Myxococcus guangdongensis: one gene and its partner. The main gene of each other region encodes a partner of the protein of the gene in region 2 in a complex. Links are inferred from orthologs where the notes say so. Each region holds a gene or a part of one and is shown on either strand. Other genes may lie near its edges. The genes, in order: tolR and LXT21_RS30565.

What was found.
Region 1: the proteins of LXT21_RS30565 (region 2) and tolR are in contact, whole or in part, in a cryo-EM structure (PDB 9DDO), measured with the Escherichia coli proteins. The link is inferred for Myxococcus guangdongensis from one-to-one orthologs.

What each region holds. Positions count from the first base shown.
Region 1 is NZ_JAJVKW010000008.1:23,948-35,363, forward strand. The notes cover bases 4,642-7,486. They hold tolR (protein TolR), read left to right. Parts: upstream 4,642-5,749; coding sequence 5,750-6,223; downstream 6,224-7,486. Other genes in these bases: LXT21_RS24085 (hypothetical protein), read right to left, coding at 4,642-4,862; LXT21_RS24090 (MotA/TolQ/ExbB proton channel family protein), read left to right, coding at 5,026-5,736; LXT21_RS24100 (TonB family protein), read left to right, coding at 6,227-7,009; LXT21_RS24105 (LpqB family beta-propeller domain-containing protein), read left to right, coding at 7,006-7,486. Outside these bases: LXT21_RS24065 (SLC13 family permease), read left to right, coding at 1-860; LXT21_RS24070 (hypothetical protein), read right to left, coding at 942-1,502; carF (plasmanylethanolamine desaturase), read left to right, coding at 1,749-2,618; murI (glutamate racemase), read right to left, coding at 2,649-3,467; more of LXT21_RS24085, read right to left, coding at 3,582-4,641; more of LXT21_RS24105, read left to right, coding at 7,487-8,301; LXT21_RS24110 (aminotransferase class V-fold PLP-dependent enzyme), read left to right, coding at 8,352-9,536; LXT21_RS24115 (Ppx/GppA phosphatase family protein), read left to right, coding at 9,554-10,489; LXT21_RS24120 (spinster family MFS transporter), read left to right, coding at 10,486-11,416. UniProt on the Escherichia coli protein: Involved in the TonB-dependent energy-dependent transport of various receptor-bound substrates.
Region 2 is NZ_JAJVKW010000011.1:219,964-231,261, reverse strand. Bases 3,112-5,838 are described here. They hold LXT21_RS30565 (MotA/TolQ/ExbB proton channel family protein), read right to left. Parts: upstream 4,988-5,838; coding sequence 4,235-4,987; downstream 3,112-4,234. Other genes in these bases: LXT21_RS30560 (energy transducer TonB), read right to left, coding at 5,032-5,805; LXT21_RS30570 (ExbD/TolR family protein), read right to left, coding at 3,847-4,251; LXT21_RS30575 (ExbD/TolR family protein), read right to left, coding at 3,412-3,837; LXT21_RS30580 (TonB-dependent receptor domain-containing protein), read right to left, coding at 3,112-3,211. In the rest of the region: LXT21_RS30585 (hypothetical protein), read right to left, coding at 1-24; more of LXT21_RS30580, read right to left, coding at 50-3,111; LXT21_RS30555 (glycosyltransferase family 87 protein), read right to left, coding at 5,888-7,150; LXT21_RS30550 (dihydrolipoyl dehydrogenase family protein), read right to left, coding at 7,598-8,989; LXT21_RS30545 (ribosome-binding factor A), read left to right, coding at 9,570-9,959; LXT21_RS30540 (RtcB family protein), read left to right, coding at 9,956-11,113. UniProt on the Escherichia coli protein: Involved in the TonB-dependent energy-dependent transport of various receptor-bound substrates. Protects ExbD from proteolytic degradation and functionally stabilizes TonB.

The DNA of each region.
Region 1 (11,416 bases), on a different replicon or contig from region 2:
CCAAGATTGGCAGCCCCACCAACTCCGTCTTCGCCGGCGTGGTGTCGCGACGGCTGGGCACCGACGTGGGCTTCGTCGAGTACATGGTCGCCGCCCTCCCCTTCGTCCTCATCTTCCTGCCCGTGACGTGGGCCGTGCTGTGGCGGTGGGCCCGGAAGGACCAGATGGGCCCGGGCCAGGGCGGGGACGTCATCGCCCGGGAGCTCGAGCAGCTGGGCCCCATGTCGCCCGGGGAGCGCACCGTGGGCGTCGTCTTCCTCGTGGCCGCGGTGCTGTGGATTCTCGGAGACCCGCTGCGTGACGCGCTCGCGCCCCTGGTGGCCCGCGCCACGGGCGGCTTCAAGCTGGGCGGCAAACACTACGAGGCCACGGTGGCCATCGTGGGCGCCGTGACGCTGCTGGTGCTGGGCCGGCTGTCGGTGGCCGCGCTGCGGCGGGTGCCCTGGGACACGCTGCTCCTGCTCGGCGGAGGCTTCGCGCTGGCGGCGGGCATCGAGGCCAGCGGGCTCGCCTCCTGGATGACCTCGCGCCTGTCGGAGCTGGAGTCGCTGCCGGGGCTCGTCCAGTACGGCACGGTGGCCAGCGCCACCATCCTGCTGTCGGCCATCGCCTCCAACACGGCCACGACGAACGTCATGCTGAACGTGCTGCCCGCCTCGCGGCCCTTGTTGGCGGTGAGCACCTTCGCGGCCTCATGCGACTTCGCCCTGCCCGCGGGCACGCCACCCAACGCCATCGTCTTCGGCAGCGGCGTGGTGCGCCTGCCGGTGATGATGCGCACGGGCATCCTGCTGGACGTCCTCGCCGCGCTGCTGCTCACCGTCTACGGCGTCACCTGGGTGCGGTGGGTGCTGCCCTAGCGACGCGGGAGGGAGTGTCGACTGGAGGACAGTCGACGCGCCCGGGGCAGCGAGGCCACCGGGGCGACGAACGGCGGGGGGCTACTGCTCGCCCTCTCCCGCCAGGTAGCTGAGGATGACCTCGTCGAGGCTCTTCTCGGAGATGAGGTCCTCGCCGAAGAGGGTCTCCACGCCGACCTCGTTGATCTTCGGCTTCTCCTTGAGGGCCCGAGCGGCGGCGACCTCCGGAGGCAGAACGGGCGCGACAGGCGCGACGGGAACCACCACCGGCTTGGGGGCCACCATCGGCTGGCCGGCCTGCAGCTTCGCCTGGGCCTGGTCGGCCTCCGTGGCGAGCTGGCCGGGCTGGTACGACCGGACGGCGGACTCGTAGTTGTCGTACACGCCGTTGATGAGGTTTCGCAGCATCTCCTTGTGCTGCTCCTCCATCAACTCGCGCACGACCTCCGCCAGGCTCTCCGCGTTGAGGATGTCCGAATAGGACGTCTTCTTCGACGCGAGGATGTTCCCGCCCACGAACAGGTGGGTGATGATGTGGGGATTGTTGACGCCCGAGTCCTCGGTCTGGACGTGGTAGACCTTCCCCTTGTGCTTGATGTTGTGGTTGAAGCCGGTGACGGCCTTCTCGAAGGTTTTCGTCATTGCCGAGGTGGCGGACCGTACCAGCCGCTTCCCCACGTCGCAAGGTAAGCCTCGCCCCCGCATGTCCGTCCGGCGCGCCTGCCCGCCGGGCATGACGCAAAACTTGCGGCGGGAGCCCGCCTGCCTTGCGACCCGGCCTTCGAGTGCGCCCGAGACTCCGGTCCGTTGAAAAGCCAAAAGCGGCTGGGGTACGTACAGGCTATGGGTGTGGTGCTCCACGACACCCCCGGCCCAGGGACGCCACGGATGAAGAAGACGAACGAGATCAAGAACAAGGTCCGCCTGCAGGACGCCCAGGTCCTGGCCGAGGGCTACTCCCCCGCCATCCGCGCCATGGAGATTGGCGCCATCGTCAGCTTCATGACGCTGGAGCTCCTCCTCGTCTATCGGCTCTACAACAACCCGCATGGCGGGCCGTGGCTGCTGCTCAGCGCGGTGCTGCTGGGCTACCTGGCCGCGGACTTCGTCTCCGGCTTCGTGCACTGGATGGGGGACACGTGGGGCTCCACGGAGATGCCCATCCTCGGCAAGGCGCTCATCCGCCCCTTCCGCGAGCACCACGTCGACGAGAAGGCCATCACCCGCCACGACTTCGTGGAGACCAACGGCAACAACTGCCTCATCTCGCTGCCGGTGGCCGTCGCCGCGGTGTGCATGCCGCTGTCCAGCTCCGGCTGGGTGTTCGTCTCCAGCTTCCTGGGCGCGATGATCTTCTGGGTGATGGCGACCAACCAGTTCCACAAGTGGTCGCACATGGACGCGCCGCCGGCCCTCATCGGCTTCCTGCAGCGCATCCACCTCATCCTGCCGCCGGCCCACCACCAGATCCACCACACGGCGCCCTTCAACAAGTACTACTGCATCACCGTGGGCTGGCTGAACTGGCCGCTGAACCTGGTGTCCTTCTTCCCGCTGATGGAGCGCCTCATCACCCGCGTCACCGGGCTGGTGCCGCGCGAGGACGACATCGGTGACGAGGCCGCCCGCGCGCTCGTGGAGGCCGAGGGCGCCGCCGAGCCTCCCGTGGTCCAGGCCGCCAAGGAGCTGCTCACCAAGGCCACCACCACGACGGAGGAGGCCGCGCCCGCCACCGTCACCACCCGCCCCTCCGCCTGAGCGACCTGGGCCCGGGGCGGACCCGGGCCGTCAGAACTTCAGGTCCACCTGCTCGGCGTGGGTGATGGGGCGCCCCAGGAAGCGCGCCCCCACCTCCATGAAGCGCTCGGGCACGTCGGTGACGAAGTAGTCGTGAGAAGGCGGCTTCTCCCCCATCGCGGGAGCCAGGAGCCCCTTCTGTTCCAGCAGCGCCGCGACGGCCTCCGCGGTGGCCTCCGCCGAGTCCACCAGCGCGACGTCCGGGCCCACCACCTCCGCGATGACGCCCTTGAGCAGCGGGTAGTGGGTGCAGCCCAGCACGAGCGTGTCCACGCCGTCCCGGGCGAAGTCCCCCAGGTACTCGCGCGCCGTCAACAGCGGTACGTCCCCGGTGGTCCACCCCTCCTCCGCCAGCGGCACGAAGAGCGGACAGGCGCGGGCCTTCACCCGCACCCGCGGCCCACCAGCCTCCAGGGCCCGCTGATAGGCGCCGGAGCGGATGGTGCCCGGCGTGCCGATGACGCCCACCCCGCCGCCCCGCGTGCGCGCCAGGGCCGTGGAGGCGCCCGGCTGGATGACGCCCACCACCGGTACCGGCAGCGAGGCCTCCAGCGCGGGCAGCGCGGCGGCGGAGGCCGTGTTGCAGGCCACCACCAGCAGCTTGATGCCGCGCTCCAGCAGGAACTCCGCGTTCTTCAGCGAGTAGCGCGTCACCACCTCGCCGGACTTGGTGCCGTAGGGCACGCGCGCGGTGTCGCCCAGGTACACCGTGCTCTCGTGGGGGAGGTGGGCCATCAGGGCCTTGAGGACCGTGAGCCCGCCGATGCCGGAATCGAATACGCCGATGGGGTTGTGGCTGCCTTGCCGCATGTCCCGTGTCCCTATCACGTTTGATGCCAGCGACAGGGCCCACCCCCGCAAGCACGAAGGGCCGAGGCACCTGGCCCCAGCCCTTCTGTTCACCCCACGAACGGGTGGGTCCGACTAGTTCGGGAACAGCGACACCAGCAGGGCATTGTTCGGGCCCGGGAACGAGTGGCCCACCACGTCCACGGTGACGCTGTTGGCGACCGAGCGGTACTCGGTGCCGTTGGTGGCCCGGGCGAACATCTCCACCTGGTAGCGGCCCGGACGCAGGAACTCGAAGACCACCGGCGCGTCGTTGCAGCCGTGCACGTCACCGACGATGCCGTACACGAGCTCCCCGGTGAAGACGTCGCGGAAGTTGATGGCCACGTCATTGATGCCCGCCTGCGAGCAGCTCAGCGCGGAGCCACCAGCGCGCAGCTCCCACTTGATGGACGCGCCGCCAATCACCCACAGCGAGGCCGTCACGTTCACCGCGCCACCCGACGGCACCGAGAACGAACCGGTGTAGTAGTACCAGGGGTTGTTCTGGGCATCGACCGCCACCAGCTGCAGGTCGTGGTTGCCCGCGCCCAGGTTGGTGTTGGTGATGGTGGCCCCCGCGCTGCCCGCCGAGCAGGAGAAGCGCTCCCACGGCCCACCGTCGATGCGAATCTCCACGTGCGTCACGCCGGCCTGGCCGCAGTTGAAGCGGCTCGGCCCATCCTGGAACTCCCAGCCCAGCGTCACGCCGGTGGCGCTGGAGCGCATCGAGCCGATGTACGAAGTCGGGGCGCCGTAGTGGGTGGTCAGCCGGCCGGAGTGCTCGTAGACGACGCGCAGCCGGGAGTCGAGCGCGACCATCTGCAGGGAGTGCTCACCCGGGTCCACGTACAGCGACTTGATGGCGTTGCCGTTGCTGCCGGCCTCGCAGTCGAAGCGGCCCCACTCGCTGTTGTCGATGCGCACGTCCACGTAGCGCACGCCCGCCGAGTTGCAGCTCGCGTTCCCCGGGAACTGCCACTCGAGATACGCGTAGGACGGCGGGACCCCCGGCGGCAGCAAGTCGATTTCCACCGTCTGGTCGCCGTTGATGCGGAAGGTGCCGCTGCCCTCGTACAGCACCTCGTTGACGTAGCTGACCGCCTCCATCTGGAAGCTGTAGGTGCCCGGCTGGAAGCGGTGCAGGACGATGCCGTCGAAGCCATTGGCGCGGCACGGGTAGCGACCATCGTTCTCCAGGCGCTCGCCCGGGATGTAGATGTTCACGCCCCGGACATCCGGGTCCTCGTCGCAGCGCAGCCCCGCGAGGGTCCAACGGAATGTCACGTCACCTTCGTAGGCGGGCTCGTCGTGGATGATACAGCCGGAAGAGACCGCCGCCAGGCAGAGGAATGCAACCAGCAGTCGGGAGTTCATGGGGGGCAACCTGTCTTGGGGTGATGAGGTGTTCGGCCCGTTTCAGTCACCTCGGACGACCCCTCCCGGGAATTATTCACCGGTACGGCCAACCCACTTCAAGCAGCCGGGCTTGCCCCGATTGTTTGACCCAGTTGTAGCGGAGTGTTACGCGCTCCACCCCATGACGCCCCACCTGCCCCTGGCGCTCGGCGCCATGAACTACGTGGAGATCATCCGCGACGCGTCCTTCATCGAGCTGGCGGTCCTGCTGCTCCTGATGGGCGTCTCCGTGGCTTCCTGGGCCCTCATCGCGATGAAGGCCACCCAGCTCGCCAAGGCTCGCGCACAGTCTCTCACCTTCCTCGACACCTTCTGGAAGGCCTCCAGGCTGGAGGCCATCTACCAGACGGCCCAGAAGCTGGACGCCTCGCCGCTCTCCAAGGTCTTCTGTGCGGGTTACGAGGAGCTGACCAAGCTGGCGCAGGCCAAGGAAGGCGGCGCCGAGGGCGCCATGGCGGAGCGGCTGGGCGGCATCGAGAACGTGGAGCGCGCGCTGATGCGGGCCTCCACGTCGCAGATCACCGAGCTGGAGGCGCGCGTGTCGTTCCTGGGCACGGTGGGCGCGGCGTCGCCCTTCGTCGGCCTGTTCGGCACCGTCATCGGCATCCTCAGCGCGTTCAACCAGATCGCCGAGCAGGGCAACGCCACGCTGGCCACGGTGGCGGCGCCGGTGGGCAACGCGCTGTTCGCCACGGCGGCGGGCCTGTTCGCGGCGATTCCGGCCGTCGTCGCGTACAACTCGTTCGTCAGCCGCATCAAGGTGTTCGACACGGAGATGTCCAACTTCTCCGCGGACTTCCTCAACATCATCAAGCGTCACTTCTTCCGTTAGGCGGACCTCGACCATGGGCATGGGCGGAGGCAATCGCGGCGGTGGCCGCACCACGATGAGCGAGATCAACGTCACGCCCATGGTGGACGTGATGCTGGTGCTGCTCATCATCTTCATGGTGACCGCGCCCCTCATCCAGCAGGGCGTGAAGGTGAACCTGCCGGAGACCAAGGCGGCCCCGGTGGAGGCGACGGAGAAGAAGGTCGTGCTCTCCATCGACGCGGGCAAGAAGGTCTACATCGGCGACGCCGAGGTGCCGCTCGAGGAGCTGGAGGCGAAGCTGGCCGCCAACGCCAAGGTGCAGGCCGACAAGGAGGTCTACCTCCACGCCGACCGGGACGTGCCCTACGGCACCGTCGTGGAGGTGATGGCGGCCGCCCAGCGCGCGGGCATCAACAACGTGGGGATGATCACGGACCCTTCCACGGGGGCCAAGACGTCCAACACGCAGTCGACCTCGAAGAAGCCCAAGGAGGCGAAGCGCTAGCCCATGCACTCCGCGGTGAGCCACAGCCTGCTCCTCGACAAGAGCTCACGGGTGTCGCCGTTCATCATCGCGTCGGTGGGGGGGCACGTGGCCCTGCTGCTGGCGGGGATGCTGTACGCCCACCTCAACGCCGGGCCCAAGGTGGACCTCACCGCGCAGCCCATCCGCGCCACGCTGGTGCGCCAGGGCAAGCCGCGCGACTCGAAGCTCTTGCCGCGCAAGGAAGCCCTGCCGCCGCCGCCCAAGCAGGTGGACGCGCCCAAGCCCGCGCCCGAGGCGCCGCCCGCGCCCTCCTCCGCCGCCGTCGCGGTGCCCATCCCCGGCGTCAAGCCGGAGCCCTCTTCCGCGCCCAAGCCCACGCCCGTGAAGGGTGAGAAGGAAGGCGAGGACCGACGCAAGCGGCTGTTCGGCGCGTTCGACAAGACGGCCAAGGCGTCCGAGGAGGAGCCCGAGGGCGCCGAGGACGGCGACCCGGATGGCGACTCCGCCACCGCCGAGGGCGAGCGCTACTTCGGCCTGCTGCAGGCGCAGGTGCGCCGCAACTACAGCGTCGCGGACACGATTCCGGAGTCCGAGCGACTGCACCTCAAGGCCCTCGTGGCGCTGCGGCTGGGGCGCGCGGGCGAGGTGCTGGACGTGAGCCTCACCAAGCCCAGTGGCAATGATTTGTTCGACGCGGCGGTCGTCACCGCCGTGCGCAAGGCCTCACCCTTCTCGCCTCCTCCCGACCACCTCCGAGACGCGCTGCAGAAGAACGGCGTCAACCTGATGTTCAACGCCCTATGAAAGCCCTGCTCCTCTCCCTCCTCCTCGTCCCGCTGGCGGCCTTCGCCCAGACGCCGACCATCGAAATCTCCGGCGCCAACTTCCGCCCGCTGCCGGTGGCGGTGGCCGCGCCCCTCACCCAGAACGAGGGCGCCAAGGGCACGGCGACCGCCTTCGACACCGCCTTCACCTTCGACCTCACCGCGTCCGGCATCCTCCAGGTGCTGGACCGCAAGAGCTTCACGGCCGACCCCAAGGAGGGCATGGCCGCGGGCACCATCACCTTCAGCCGCTGGGCGGACGTGGGCGCCGAGGCGCTGGTGAAGGTGTCGCTGGCGGACGACGCCGGCACGCTGCGCGGCGAGCTGCGCCTGTACAACGTGGGCACCGGCCGCGAGGACCTCAAGGTGACCAAGGACGCGCCGGTGAAGAACCCGTCGCTCCTGGCCCACCGGCTGGCGGACGCGCTCTACCGGCACTTCACCCGCGAGCCCAGCCCCTTCCTGTCGCGCATCACCTACGTGAAGAAGGCGGGCAACAACCGCGACATCGCCGTGGCGGACTGGGACGGCGGCAACCCCGTGACGCTCACCAAGGGCGGCATCAACATCCTGCCCTCGCTGAGCCAGGACGGCTCGCAGGTGGCGTACACGTCGTACCGCAAGAACCGGCCGGACCTCTGGGTGCAGCGCCCCGGTGGCGAGGCGCGCATCGTGGTCTCCGACGGGCAGATGATCACCGGCGGCGCGTTCTCTCCGGACGGCAAGCGCCTGGCGTACTCGCAGGCCGAGGGTGAGAGCGCTCAAATCTACGTGGCCAACGCGGACGGCTCGGGCGCGAAGGCCATCACCGACACGCCCTACGGCCTGAACACCAGCCCCACCTGGTCTCCCGACGGCAAGCGGATCGCCTTCGTGTCCAACCGCGGCGGCAGCCCTCAAATCTACGTCATGGGCGCGGACGGCTCGGGCGTGCGGCGGCTCACCTTCCAGGGCAACTACAACCAGACGCCGGACTGGTCTCCGCGCGGCGACCTCATCGTCTTCACCGCGCGCGACGAGCGCAACGCGTTCGACCTGTTCACCATCCACGTCGAGACGGGCAAGGTGACGCGCCTGACGCAGGACCAGGGCAACAACGAGGAGCCCGCGTTCTCGCCCAATGGCCGGCTGGTGCTGTTCTCCTCCACGCGCGCGGGCGGCACGCAGCTGTTCGTGATGACGGCGGACGGCAACAACCAGCTCCCCCTGCGGGCGGAGAAGGGCACGCTGTTGACGCCCGACTGGGCGCCGCTCGCCGACAGCCAGCCGTAGGACTCGCGGAGCGTTGACAGGGGGCGCGTGCTCGGGTCCAGTTCCCGCGCATGAGCGCCCCCTTCCGTTCCCACTGGGGATTGGACCCCCAGGTCCGTTTCCTCAATCACGGCTCCTACGGTGCGTGCCCCACCGCCGTGCTCCAGAAACAAGCGGAGCTGCGCGCGCGGATGGAGGCGGAGCCCGTCCGCTTCCTGCACCGTGAAATCGAACCCCTGCTGGACGAGGCCCGCGGTGTGCTCGCGGACTTCCTCGACGCGGACACCGAGGACGTGTCCTTCGTCACCAACGCCACCAGCGGTGTCACCACGGTGCTGCGCTCGCTGCGCTTCCAGCCGGGGGACGAGCTGCTCACCACGGACCACGAATACAACGCCAGCCGCAACGCGCTGGACTTCGTCGCCGAGCACACGGGCGCCAAGGCGGTGGTGGCGAAGCTGCCGTGGCCGGTGACGTCCGCGCAGTCCATCGTGGACACGGTGCTCGCGCACGTGACGCCGCGCACGCGGCTGTTCCTCGTGGACCATGTCTCCAGCCAGACGGCGCTGGTGATGCCGCTGGCGAAGCTCGTCTCGGCGCTACGCGCGCGTGGCGTGGAGACGCTGGTGGACGGCGCGCATGGGCCGGGGCAGGTGCCGCTGTCGCTGCGCTCGCTGGGCGCCGGCTACTACACGGGCAACTGTCACAAGTGGCTGTGCGCCCCCAAGGGCGCCGCCTTCCTCCACGTGCGCCGGGATTTGCAGCCAGGCCTGACGCCGCTGGCGGTGAGCCATGGGCGCAACTCGCCCCGCACGGACCGCTCGCGCTACCGGTTGTTGTTCGACTGGACGGGGACGCATGACCCGTCCGCGGTGCTCTGCGTGCCCGAGGCGCTGCGCGTGGTGGGTGGCCTGCTACCCGGCGGCTGGCCGGAGGTGATGGCGGCCAACCGGAGCAAGGCCCTGGCCGCGCGCGCCCTGCTGTGCGAGCGGCTGAGAGTCGCCCCCGCCTGCCCCGAGGACATGGTGGGCAGCATGGCGGTGGTGACGCTGCCACCGGGCTATCCGTTGGAGCCCGAACCTCCGCTCTACCTGGACCCGCTCCACCTGCGCCTGTTCGACGCGCACCGCATCGAGGTGCCCATCGTCGCGTGGCCCAAGCCACCCGAGCGGCACGTGAGACTGTCCGCGCAGCTCTACAACACCCCGGACGAGTACACCGCGCTGGCGGACGCTTTGGAAGCGCTGCTGCGTTGAGTAGGCTGGCTACACATATGCCGCGATTCGCCACCATCGACATCGGTACCAACTCCGTGCTGTTGCTGGTCGCGGAGCGCACCGAGGAAGGCCGCTTCGAAGCCGTCCTCGAGCGCGCTGAAATCACCCGCCTGGGACGTGGCGTGGACGCCACCCGCCGCCTGTCCCCCGAGGGCATGGAGGCCACGCTGTCGGTGCTCGAGGCCTTCGCGCGAGAGGCCCGTGAGCAGGGCGCGCAGGACATCGCCGTGTCCGCCACCAGCGCGGCGCGAGACGCGGTGAACGGCGCGGAGTTCCTCGAGGCCGCGAAGACGCGCGCGGGCGTCACGGTGGAGATCATCTCCGGGCAGTTGGAGGCGGAGCTGTCGTTCGCCGCGGTGAGCTCGGACTTCGCGGGAGAGGCGGCCGGGCCCCTGCTGGTACTGGACATCGGCGGCGGCTCCACCGAGTTCATCTACGGCAACCCCGCGGGCCACGTGGACTTCCGTCACAGCTTCGACGTGGGCGCGGTGCGGCTCACCGAGCGCTTCGTGAGTTCGGACCCGATGTCCTCCGAGGACCGCGCGCGCATCCAGGCGCATCTGCGCGACACGTTCAAGGCCTTGCCGCCTCCGCCTCCCGCCTCGGTGCTCGTGGGCGTGGCGGGTACGGTGACCACGGTGTACGCGGTGAAGCACGCCATCGACCCGTACGACGCGGCCCGGGTGCACGGCGGCACGCTGTCGGTGGGTGAGCTGGGCGCGCTGGTGGACCAGCTGTGTCAGCAGCCCCTGGAGGCGCGGCGCGCACTGCCGGGCATGCAGCCCAAGCGCGCGGACGTCATCCCCGCGGGTGCGCTCATCCTGCTGGAGGCGGTGAAGGCGCTGGGGCTGGATGGCTGCCGGGTGAGTGACCGGGGTTTGAGATGGGGACTGCTCGCGCACCGCTTCGGCGCGGGAGCTTCCCGTTCATGAGCGCGCCCTCCGTGAGCGTCTCTCCGACTCCGTCTCCGTCCCCCTCGCCCACCACCACGCCCGCGGCTCCGGCGGCGAACGCCGGCTACGCGCTGCTCATCCTCACGCTCATCAACCTGGTCAACTACCTCGACCGATACATCGTCGCGGTGGCGCTGCCGGGCATCCAGAAGGAGTTTGGCATCAACGACACCCAGTCGGGCCTGCTCGGCACCATGTTCATCGTGGTGTTCATGCTGGCCTCGCCGCTGGGTGGCTTTCTCGGTGACAGATATCCGCGCAGGCTGCTGGTCGCGGGCGGCGTGCTGTTGTGGAGTCTCGCCACGGGAGCCAGCGGGCTCGCCACGTCCTTCGTCGCGCTGCTCGTCGCTCGCGCGGTGATTGGCATCGGCGAGGCGGGCTATGGCGCGGTGGCGCCGAGCATCATCTCGGACCTCTACCCTCGTGAGCGGCGCACGCGGATGCTGGCGCTCTTCTACATCGCCATCCCGGTGGGAGCGGCCGCGGGTTATGGCCTGGGCGGGTGGCTGACGCAGAAGTATTCGTGGCACGTGGCCTTCTTCGCCGGAGGCGTGCCGGGCCTGATTCTGGGCGCGATGGCGTTCTTCATGCCGGAGCCCCAGCGCGGCGCCATGGACGGCCCGGACGCGCAGGTGAAGATGCCCTTCATGGTCGGCCTGAGAGGCCTGGGGCGCAACGCGGCCTTCTGGGCGGTGACGGCGGGCTACACGCTGATGACGTTCTCCATCGGCGGCCTGGGCTTCTGGATGCCGACGTACCTGGTGCGCGAGCGCGCCATGTCGGCGGACAGCTCCGGGTTCCTCTTCGGCGCGATTACCGCGGTGGCGGGCTTGTTGGGCACCGTGGCCGGTGGCTGGCTGGGCGACAAGTTGGACCGCAAGCGCGAGGGTGGCGGCCTGTGGATGT
Region 2 (11,298 bases):
GAGGGATGCGAACAAGCGCTTCATGACGAGACTTCCTTTCGGGAGGGAACTACAGGGACAGGCCCAGCGACGCGGAGAACGCGAGGCCCGGGCGGAACTCGACGAGGGCGATGTCGCCCTGCTGCAACTTGATGCGGGAGTTGAGGAGGTTGGACGCGGTCAGCTTCAGCTGCGTCGCCTCGGTGAGCTTCTGTGTGACGGCCAGGTCCACGCGGTGGAAGGGCTGCTCGTAGACGTCCGGCAGGTTGTCCGTGCCCACCTCGGCGATGCGGCGGCCGTACACGTTGTAGAGCAGCGCCACTTCCGTGCCGCTCTGCTGCCGCTCGTACCCGAGGTTGACGTTGATGACGTAGGGCGACTGGCCCTGCAGCGGGCGCTTGGAGTTGGTCTGCAGGCCCTGCACGTTGCCCAGGTCGATTTCCGACTGGATGAGCGTGAGGTTGGCGCCCACCTTCAGCGGCTGCAGCGCGGGGGTGATGCGCCCCAGGGAGGTGCGCGCCTCCAGCTCGATGCCGTAGGTGTTCGCGGCCGGCGTGTTCTCGAAGTTCATGTCGCCAGCGCCCACCGAGTTGATGACGCGCTCGATGGGGTTCTGGAAGCGCTTGTAGAAGGCGCTGGCGGCCAGGACCTCGTTCTCCCCGGCGAACCACTCGACGCGGGCGTCCACGTTGTGGATGCGCGTCTGGACCAGGATCGGATTGCCAGAGACGTTCCGGCGGCGCACGAAGTCGTAGAACGTGAAGGGCGCCAGCTCCCGGAAGGACGGCCGCGCCAGTGTGTAGCTGTAGCCGGCGCGCAGGTTCACCGTGGGGGTGAGCGCGTAGATGGCGTTGAGCGAGGGCAGCCAGTCCAGGTAGTTGACGTTGTTGCGAGAGGCCTCCACGTCGGTGAACTGGTTGAGCGCGACCAGCTCCTGGCGCGAGCTCTCCAGGCGCACGCCGCCCACCAGGCGCAGCGACTCGGTGGGGGTGACGTCCGCGGTGACATAGCCGGCGAAGATGCCCAGCGACGCGTCATACGCGTCCGAATCCGGACGGGTGCTCTCCTGGATGCGCATGCCGTTGCCCAGGTAGTCGGCGCTGAAGAGCACCTCGGGCGGCAGGAAGCGGTCCACGTCGGAGTTGGGGCTGATGCTGTAGCGGAAGCGGCGGGCGCGGAAGTCGCGGAAGGACAGCTGCGTGAGGCCGCCCAGCTTCACGCGCACGTCGCTGAAGGGCACGGTGACGTTGAGGCTGCCGCCGAAGGACGTCTCACCCAGGTCGGCGAAGAAGCGCTCGCCGCTGTTGGCCTGGTTGGGGAAGGACATGCCGCCGGAGGGGTTGCCCAGGTTGTCGCTGTAGAGCGAGTCGCGGGTGTCCGGCTCGTCGCGGTCCACGCGGGAGAAGTTCGCCTGCCAGTCCACCTCCGAGTCGCCGAACAGGCCGATGCGGTGGAAGCCGCGCAGCTGGTTGAAGGACAGCTGCCGGACGATGAACTGCAGGCGGCTGCCCTGGTAGAGGTCGCCCTTGAGCGAGTCCACGCCGTCGCTGGTGGTGGTGCGCGTCTCGGTGCCGCGGGTGTAGAGGCTGAAGAGCGTCAGCTCGTTGTCGCGGTTCAGCTGGTAGCCCACGCTGGCCAGGCCGCTCAGGTTGGCGACCTCGGTGCCCAGCTGCGTCTGGGCGTCGTCGTAGCTGACGAAGTCACCGCGGATGTCGTACGCGGCCTTGGTGTACTGGGTGCGCTGGGTGTTCTCGCGGTGGCCGTAGTTGACGGTGGCCAGGTAGCCCAGGCGCTTGTTCTCGAAGCGCAGCGTGTCGCCCAGCGACGCGCTCAGGCCCATGTTCGGCAGGGCCGTGGAGCGGCGCGCGTTCCACACGTTGTTGAAGCTCTTCCACTGGTTGGTCAGCTCCTCGCGCGACTCGCCCCCGTTGCCCAGGGAGTGGTCGGTGGGGATGGCGTCGGGCAGCCGGCGGGAGTCGCCGGGGAAGCCGAGGAACTCCATGGCGCCGCCGCCGCGCTGGGCGTTGCGGCCCTGGAAGGTGGACTCGGTGTCGCCGCCGAAGGTGATGCGCGGCTTGAACTCGAACTGGCTGGGGTAGGTGTTGGTCTCGATGAGCAGCGTGCCGCCGCCGAAGGAGCCGGGCAGGTCCGCGGTGTAGCTCTTCACCACGTTGAGGTTGGCGAGCAGCGACGTGGGGAAGAGGTCCAGCGGGACGCTGGGCTCGTCGGGCTCAGGGCTGGGCAGGAGCGCGCCGTTGAGCAGGGTGGTGGTGTAGCGGCCGCCCAGGCCGCGCAGGAGGACGTAGCGGCCGTCCACGACGGTGGCGCTGACCACGCGCTTGACGGCGTCGGAGGCGCTGGAGTCGGGGGTGCGGGCGATTTCCTGGGCGCTGATGGCGTCGGAGACGGCGGCGGCCTTCTTGCGCTCCTGGAGCAGGGCGCCCTCGGCGCGGCGGTCCGCGCGGGCCTCGACGACGACCTCCTGCACGGCGCCCACGTCGGCGCTGAGCGCGACGTCGAGCTTGGTGGCCTTGCCCTGGGTGACGATGACGCCCGTGATTCGGCGGCCCTGGTACACGTCGTAGAAGACGCGCAGGTCGTACTTGCCGGGCGGCAGCGCCAGCCGGTAGTTGCCGTCCAGGTCCGTGAGCGCCTGCTTCTGCGCGCCCGTGACGACCTTCACGGTGGCCTCGATGAGGCCCTCCTGGTTCGTCTCGTCGACGACCTTGCCGTAGACGCCCGTGAAGCCCGCGGGCGGCTCGGAGGCCTCGGCCATCATCGCCTCGTCCTCGGCCGTCACGGCCTCATCGGCCACGGTGCCCTCGGCAGGAGTCTCCTCGGCGCCCGGCGTCTGCACCGTGGCGGGGGCCTGCGAGCCATCCGGCTGCACCGTACCGGGAGCCTGCGTGGCGCCCGGCTGCGAGCCATCCGGCTGCACGGCGGCGGGAGCCTGCGTGGCGCCCGGCTGCGAGCCATCCGGCTGCACGGCGCCGGACTGGGGCGCGTTCGGCGCGGGTGAGGGCGGAGGTGTCTGTGATTGCTTCGTCCCGTCGGGCGCGGGCGCCATGCCGGGCGCCGAGGGGCGCAGCTCCTCGGACGGGGGCGCGTTGGGGTCCGTCACGGGCGGGACGACCTGCGTCTCCGTCCCGGACGGCGTGCTCTCCCCGCCGGGGGTGGAAGGGGTTTGACCGAGGGCCACCATGGCGGGAGCGACGGGCTCCTGGCCGTTCATCCGCGACAACGCGGGGGTGGTGATGAGGGTGAGCGCAGCCACGAGGGCGCGCGAAAAGCTTGCGGGAGACAACACGACTCTCCTTGCCAACGGTCGCGCCGTAAAGAACGCGATACGGATGGCATTGGAATGGATGGCTTGTGACGATTCAGGCGGCGGATCGCAAACTCGAGGTCACGACCCGCCGCCGCGCGGAAGACTCAGTCCGCGAGTTTGTCAGGCAGCACGCCCACGGTGAGATTGCCTCCCCGGGCGAGGTCCAGCACTTCCATGGCGGCGCCGTAGGGCACGTCGTCGCCCGCGTCGAAGAACACGATTTTGTCCGGGCGCGCGTTGAGCATGCGCTGCAGCCGCGTGACCACCTGGTCCCTCGGCACTTCCTCCCGGTTGATGCGCAAGATGCCCGAGCGGTCCACCGTGAGCACCACTGGCGGCAGCGCGTCCGGAGGCGGAGGCGTGGTGTCCTCCTTGTCCGGCTTGGCGGGCACCGTCATCCACATCTGCTTGGTCATCAACGGCGTGACGACCATGAAGATGATGAGGAGGACGAGCACCACGTCCACCAGCGGCGTCACGTTCATCGAAGGGCGAAGGCCGCCCTTTCCTCCTCCGAGGTCGAATGCCATGGCGTGTTCCTACGGGCCCTTCTTCTCGACGACCTGGAGGTTGATGCCCGGAAAGCCCATCTCCTGCATGCTCTTGAAGAGCCCGCGCACCTCGGAGTAGCGCACGCCGCGGTCCGCCTTGAGCACCACGGGCGAGTCCGGCTTCTTCTCGCGCAGCGCCTTGAGCTCCACCATGAGCGCGTCCTTCTTGAGCTCCTTGCGGTCCAGGTAGAAGAACCCGTTGGAGGCCAGGCTCACCGTGGTGGGCTCCAGCTCCTTGTTCTCCTTGTCCGGATTCGTCGCGGCGGGCAGCTCCACGGACGCGCCCGACTCGATTTGCGGCGTCACCACCATGAAGATGATGAGGAGCACGAGCACCACGTCGACCAGCGGCGTGACGTTCATCTCCGGGGTGAGACTACGCCGGGCGGACATCGAGCCCCTCCCGGCGCGCCACCGTCTCCGGGCCCGTGGCCACGGCGCCGTTGTTCGTGCCCGGGCGCTTGTCCGGCGACATGTCCTCCAGGTGGTCCATCAGCTCGCTGCGCGCCGCGTCCAGCGACAGCTGGAGCGAGTCGGCGCGCGTGGACAGGAAGTTGAACATCAGCACCGCGGGGATGGCGACGAGCAGGCCCAGCGCCGTGACGACGAGCGCCTCGGCGATACCCGCGGACACCGCGCCCAGGCCGCCGGAGCCCTCCTTGGCGATGCCGGAGAAGGCCTCGATGATGCCGACCACCGTGCCGAGCAGACCGACGAACGGCGCCACCGAGCCCACCGTGGCGAGCACGGACATCCCGCGCCGCACGTCCGCGCTGACGCGCTCGTTGATGCGCACCAGCTCACGGCGGGTGAGCTCCACCGGGCCCAGCTTGCCCGCGGGCAGCTTGGACTTGGCGAGGAAGGTCTTCATGCCACCGCCGAGCAACATGGCCAGGTGGCTGCCCTTGGTGCCCTCCGCCTCCTTCACCAGCGCCTCGTGCTGCTGCTGCATGAGGAGCTGACCTGCGCGGGCGGCGAAGACGCGTGACTTGCTGCGGGAGCGGAAGAAGACGAACAGACGCTCGAAGAACACCGCCAGGGACGCGACGGCGAAGAGCATCAGCGTCCAGGCGATGCCCAGGGCGAACACGCCCATGTGGTTGTAGATGTCCCGAAGATTGAAATTCATGACGAGGTGCTCCTGGGGGGCAGGTGCGGGATGAGACAGACGACCTACGACTTGAGACGGAAAGGAACCTTGAAGATGCGGAAGACCGCCGTGGGGCGGCCCTCGACGACGGCGGGCTTGAAGCGCCACGTGCGCACCGCGGACATCGCCGCGCTGGCGAACGGCTCGTCACCGCGCATGACCTTGAGCTGGGTGACGCGGCCATCCACCTCGACGACGCCCTTGAGGATGACCATGCCCTCCTGACCGCGAGAGCGGGCGTCGGAGGGGTATTCGGGGATGAGGTTGGACTCGAGCGGCTCGGGCGGCGTGGCCGACTCGGGCAGGTTGATGGGGGCCGCGCGGCCGCCACCGCCGACGAGCGCCTGGCCGGAGCCCGTGCCACCCGCCACGCCGCCGGGCACCAGCGCGCCGGTGCCACCGACGGCGATGGGCGCGGCGGCCACCGTCTCCGTGGCGGCCTCGGGCGGCTTCTCGAGCGGCACGGCCTGCGGGGCGACGATGGCGGCGGGCGCGACGAGCGGCGCGGTGGGAGGCGGCGCCTTGGCGAGCGCGGGCGGGGCGGCCTTGGGCGGCAGCTTGGGCTTGGGCGGCGCGGGAGGCGGCGGCGGAGGCGGCTTCACCTCGACGACGGGAGGCGGGGGCGGACGGAAGACGACGTCCGTGCCCTTCTGCTCCTTGATGACATCACGGACCTTGTCGGCGGCGGTGACGACCACGACGCCGATGAGCACGAAGACGGCGACGGATGCCGAGGTGGAGAGCGCGAACCTGCGCGCCGAGGCGACATCGGAGGCGCTGTCGAACGTTTCGAACATGGCTGACGCGCATATAGCGACGCCATGTTTCAGGGGTGTCCGGCCCCCGTGACACTTTCAGGCCAGGAAGATGACGGAAGCGTCACGACGCCCGCATGCCACGCAGGGTGCGCGGCAGACGGGCCAGGGTGTCACCGAGCGTCATGGCCGACAGCGAGCCCTGCTTGCGCACCTGCCACAACGTGGCGATCAGCAACGCGGAGTAGATGAGGGCGAAGGGGCGCATCAGCATCACATCCTGCGACCAGTCGAACCCCAGCCCCTTGTCGGAGAACACGGTGCCGATGAAGGCGATCACCCCGATGAGGGTGAGGTTGCCGCGCACACGCCCCTCGATGGCCGCGCGCACCAGGGGCCACGCGAGCACGTAGTTGGCCCGCCACGCCAAGGGTGACAGGAGCGTCACGCCCAGGCAGCACAGGGCCAACAGGTCCGCGGGACCGGGCCGGGCCCAGGCCACGCCCACCAGGAACACGGTGAGGGCGACCAGCTGCGCCAGGGTGATGGTGGAGCCGGGCGGCGTCTCGAGCGAGCCCGGGTAGAACAGGGAGATGAACAGCGTGGGCAGGCCCTGCGCGTTGGTGCTGAGCACCCAGGGTGGGGTGGTGCGCGCGAGCGTCTCGCTCCACATCTGGAACTGGGCGAGCGTGCCGTCCCAGCCGTAGCGCGCCAGGGTGGGCAGGCACAGGAGCACGCCGAACACGGCGGTGGCGCCGATGACCTTCCAGTGCCGGCGCCAGAGGAAGAACAGGCCGATGAGGGCCGCGGGCGGCTTGAGCAGGAAGGCCACGGCGAAGGCCGCGCCGGGGCGCCACACCTGTCCGCGCTCGGCGCCCAGGGCCGAGACGACCACGAGCAGCAGCATGACGACGTCGACCTGTCCGTAGAACAGCTCGAAGGTGAAGGCGGGCAGCAGGGCGATGGTGGCGAGCGCGGGGCCCCAGGACCAGGGAGGCGCTTCGCCCGCGCCATGGGGCGCGCGGCGGGTGAGCCGGGCCACGGCGATGAGCGCGAGGATGGAGCCCACGTTCCACAGGGCCACGGCCATGCGCGAGGGCATGAGGGAGAAGGGGATGAAGAGGGGCGCGGTGATGGGCGCGTACTTGAACGGCATGGTGCCGTCGGAGACGCGGTAGAGGTCGGTGCCCTCCATGAAGCGCTCGGCCGCGGTGAGGTAGACGCGGAAGTCCACGCCCCGGCGAGGGTGCTGACCCACGGCGACGGCGGCGACGAGGAGCACGGCGAGGACCAGCCACCACAGCCAGCGGGCCCACTTCGTGGAGGTGTAGGTCGTCGGGCTGGAGGGCTCGCTGAGCGCACTCGCGGACTGGGACGAGGTCGTCACGGGGCCAGGCTCCTGGGCGGGTGGACGGGCCCAATCACGTGGAGTGAGGGCCATGGGCGGGGAAGGCCGTGGTGTCGGCACGGCCCCAGGACATCGACGTTCATCGCGGGGGAATGAAGGGCGGGGGAGGTGTTCACCATTTCACGCCGGGGCCCTGCCGGGCAACGGCCTGTGTGTGGACGGAGGGGCGGGCTCCGGGTGCCGGGGCGCTCCAGCCAGGACAGGGTGTCCGGCGGTGTGGGCCTGGCGCGGAGAGGGTGTTTCACGGACCTGGGGGCACACGGGCCTGGCCAGGGAGCGTGCGGGCGCTCGACGTCATGTCTCACGGGCGATGACGGGCCCGCCCGCGCGACCGTGGCGCGCGGGGGTGTCTGGGATTGTGCGCCCGGACGCAAAGTCAGACATGCATGCGGGCTGGCTCGCCGGCGTGACGCCGGTGGCGATGGGTTACAGCCCGTACGTCTCGAGCAGTCGCAGCCACACCTCGCTCATGGTGGGGAACGACGGCACCGCGTGCCAGAGCGTGTCGAGCGACACCTCGCCCGCGACGGCGATGGTGGCCGCGTGCAGCATCTCGCCCACCTCCGGGCCGGTGAAGGTGGCGCCCAGGACGACGCGGCGCTTCTCGTCCACCACCAGCTTCGCGGTGCCGCCCAGCTTCTCCCCGAGGAGCGACGTGCCCGACACCTTGCCCAAGTCGTACTGCACCGTGCGCACGGGCAGCCCCTGCTCGCGCGCCTTCGCTTCGGTGAGCCCCACGCTGGCCACCTGAGGGTGCGTGAAGATGACCTGCGGTGTGGCCTTGGTGTCGGCCCACGCGCTCGCCTTCTTCCCCGCGATGACGTCGCCCACCAGGCGCGCCTGGTACTTGCCCATGTGCGTCAGCAGATTCCGTCCGTTCACGTCCCCGCAGGCATAGAGCCACCCGCCCTCCACACCCTTCGCGCGAAGCTGGTCATCCACCTGCACCGTCTCGCCGGGCTTCAGGCCCACCGTCTCCAGGCCCAGCGCGTCCGTGCGGGGCACGCGGCCCATGCCCACCAGCAGCGCGTCCGCGCGGAGCTCCTCGCCCGTCGACAGCTTCACCGTCACCTCGCCCTGGCCTCCGGGCCGGCTCACGTGGGTGACGGTGGCGCCCATCACCACCTTCACGCCGTCCTCGCGCAGCGCCTGGACCACCTGCTCTCCCACGAAGGGCTCGAAGCGGGACAGGAGCGCCTTGCCGCGCTCCACCAGCGTCACCTCGGAGCCCAGCGAGCGCCACGCCTGCGCCAGCTCCACCGCGACCGCGCCGCCTCCCAGCACCAACAGTCGCCGGGGGACCTGCTTGGCCGCCGTGCCCTCGCGGTTGTCCCAGGGCCGCGCCTCCTTCAGGCCCGGGATGTCTGGGATGCGAGGCCGGCTGCCCGTGGCCAGCACCACGGCGCGTCGGGCCTCCAACTCGCTCACGCCGCCGTCCCTGGCCTCCACGCGCACCTTGCGCGGACCGGCGAGCTTGCCGTGGCCACGCACCACCTTCAGCTTCGCGCCCTCCGCCCACTTCAACTGCGAGTCGTCCTTGTAATGGCTGACCATCGCGTCGCGGTGCTCGAGCACCGCGCTCGCCACCAGCGGCCCCTTGAGGGTCTCCCTCGCGCCGGGCACCTGCTTCGCCATCCACAGCGCGTCGCCCGGACGCAGGAGCGCCTTGCTCGGGATGCAGGCCCAGTACGAGCACTCACCACCGAGCAGCTCGTGCTCCACCAGGGCCACCGACAACCCGGCCGCGGCGGCTCGCGCTCCCGCGTTCTCTCCCGTGGGCCCGCCACCAATCACCACCACATCGAAGACTTCCGCCATGTGTTCGCCCTCGCGCTCCTGCTGCGTAGGCAGCAAGGTGCGGGCGGGCCAATCCCACTGGGGGCTCCTCGTCGGATGGTGGAAAGAAGTGGTGGCCACCAGCGGACATCCGCGCGGCTCGCTCGTGAAGACGACGCCGTGAGCTGTCCGCCAGGAGACGACAGCCCCTCCCACGAGGAGGGCGCGACGCGCTCGAGCACCGCTGTCAGGACGGCGTCCGATTCATCGTCCGCGTCCGGAGTGGAACGCGGGCAGGCGATGAGCGCCTCCTCGCGTGAGACGTGAATCCAGTCAGGTCCGTGGCGGATGTGTCCGTGCGCGGCGGGAGGTGTGCCATGGGGACTGCGCTCAACGGTGTCTCGGGTCGCTTCGCGTCGTGCGCCTCCCTCGGAGACTGAGCACCGCTTCCTCATCCGCCATCGATGCTGGGTGGGACGAAGCGGGACGGTTTCCGGACGGCAGGGCAGGGCGTGAAGCCATTGTCACCGTGCAATCCGACGACGTGACACGGGTGTGCTCGGGCGCGTGAGCCCCGACACCCCGTCGCACGTGGCTCGGCTGGAAATCCTTGCGTCCACTCATGTCTTCTTCCTGGAACCGTCGTTCCCGCGCGCCGCGTCGGCGTGAGGGTGCTTCCTCGTCGTCCTCTGAAACCTTCTCCGCGCACCACCTGCGCGTGCAGTCCTCGCTGTCCCAGGAGGTGGCGCACCTCTTCCGCTCGGAGCTGTCGGACCCCTGCTTCGAGGGGCTCCAGCTCGCGTCGTTCGAGCTGACACCGGACGGTCGCCTCATCCACATCGGCTACACCCTCACGCCCGAATCCGAGTCCAGTCCCCGCGAGGTGCAGGACGCGCTGGCCAGGTCACACGGCTACCTGCGCTCCCTGCTCGCCGAGCACCTGAACCTCAAGCGCATCCCGCGGCTGCGCTTCACGTTCATCGGAGTCACCGAGCCTGGAGGTGCGCGATGAGCCCGCGCGTCCTCCCCTCCGAGCCTGGGAGCATCCCCATCCTCGCGTGGACACGTCGTCTGCCACCGGGCGCGGAGGAGCAGCTGCGCCTCATCGCCTCCCAGCCCTATGTCGTCGAGCACGTGGCCGCCATGCCGGACCTCCACGTCGCGCGGCGCGTCGCGGTGGGCTCCGTGTTCGCCACCGGGCATCACATCGTGCCCGGCGCGCTCGGAGGAGACCTGGGCTGCGGCGTGCGCGCGTACCGCTTCGCGCATCCCGCCGCGTTGCTCGGTCGAGACCTGCTGGAGTCGTTGCTCGCGCGTCTGTCCCGGGTCATCCCGGTGGGAGACGCCACGCACCGGGGCCGGGGACTCGCGCTGCCTGTCGAGCTGGAGTCACCCCCCCTCTCCACCCAACGGCTGTGCCGCGAGTGGGAGCGACTGGCGCCCCGGCACCTGGGCACGCTCGGCGGAGGCAACCACTTCGTCGAACTGGACCGGGACGCGGGCGGAGACCTCTGGCTGCTCCTGCACTCCGGCTCCCGGGGCGTGGGCTCCGCCATCGCCGACCACCACCTCCGCGTCGCCACGGCGCTCGGGGAGGGCACGCTGCCGGGCCTGAGCCTGCACACCCCCGAGGGCGCCGCGTGCCTCGCGGACACGCAGCTGGCCTGCCGCTTCGCCCGGGCCAACCGCGACGCGCTCGCGGCCCGCGCGCTGGAGGTGCTGTCCGACGTGCTCGGCCTCACCCCCGACGCCGACGCGACGGTGGACGTCCACCACAACCACGTGGCCCTGGAGGAGCACTTCGGCCGCACGCTCTGGGTCCACCGCAAGGGCGCGGTGGGCCTGGAGGCCGGACAGCGGGGCCTCATCCCCGGCTCCATGGGCACCGCCTCCTATATGGTGGAGGGGCTGGGCGAGCCTCGCTCGTTCCGCTCCTGCTCCCACGGCGCCGGACGGGTCCTCTCCCGGACGGAGGCACGGGCACGCATCCGGCCCGCCGCCCTGGCGCACGCCCTGCGCCGGGTGGTGCACGACGCCAGCAAGGCGGAGACCCTGGTGGAGGAGGCTCCCGCCGTCTACCGGGACATCGCCGAGGTGCTCGAGGACGAGGCCGACCTCGTCACCCCGGTCCGCCGGCTGACGCCCATCGCCGTCCTCAAGGGCTGAAACACCCTGCATCACCTTGAAACGGGGCCCGGCGGCAGGCCAGCGCCGGGCTCCGCCGATACAGCCAGAGCATTGTATTCACCCCAGGTGGAATTCGGCGCCTGGGGACGGCTCTTTCCGGGGTTGATCCACTTCCGCGCCGAACCTGACGTCAGAGTGGGTTCCCGAGCCCGTCCAGATGCCGT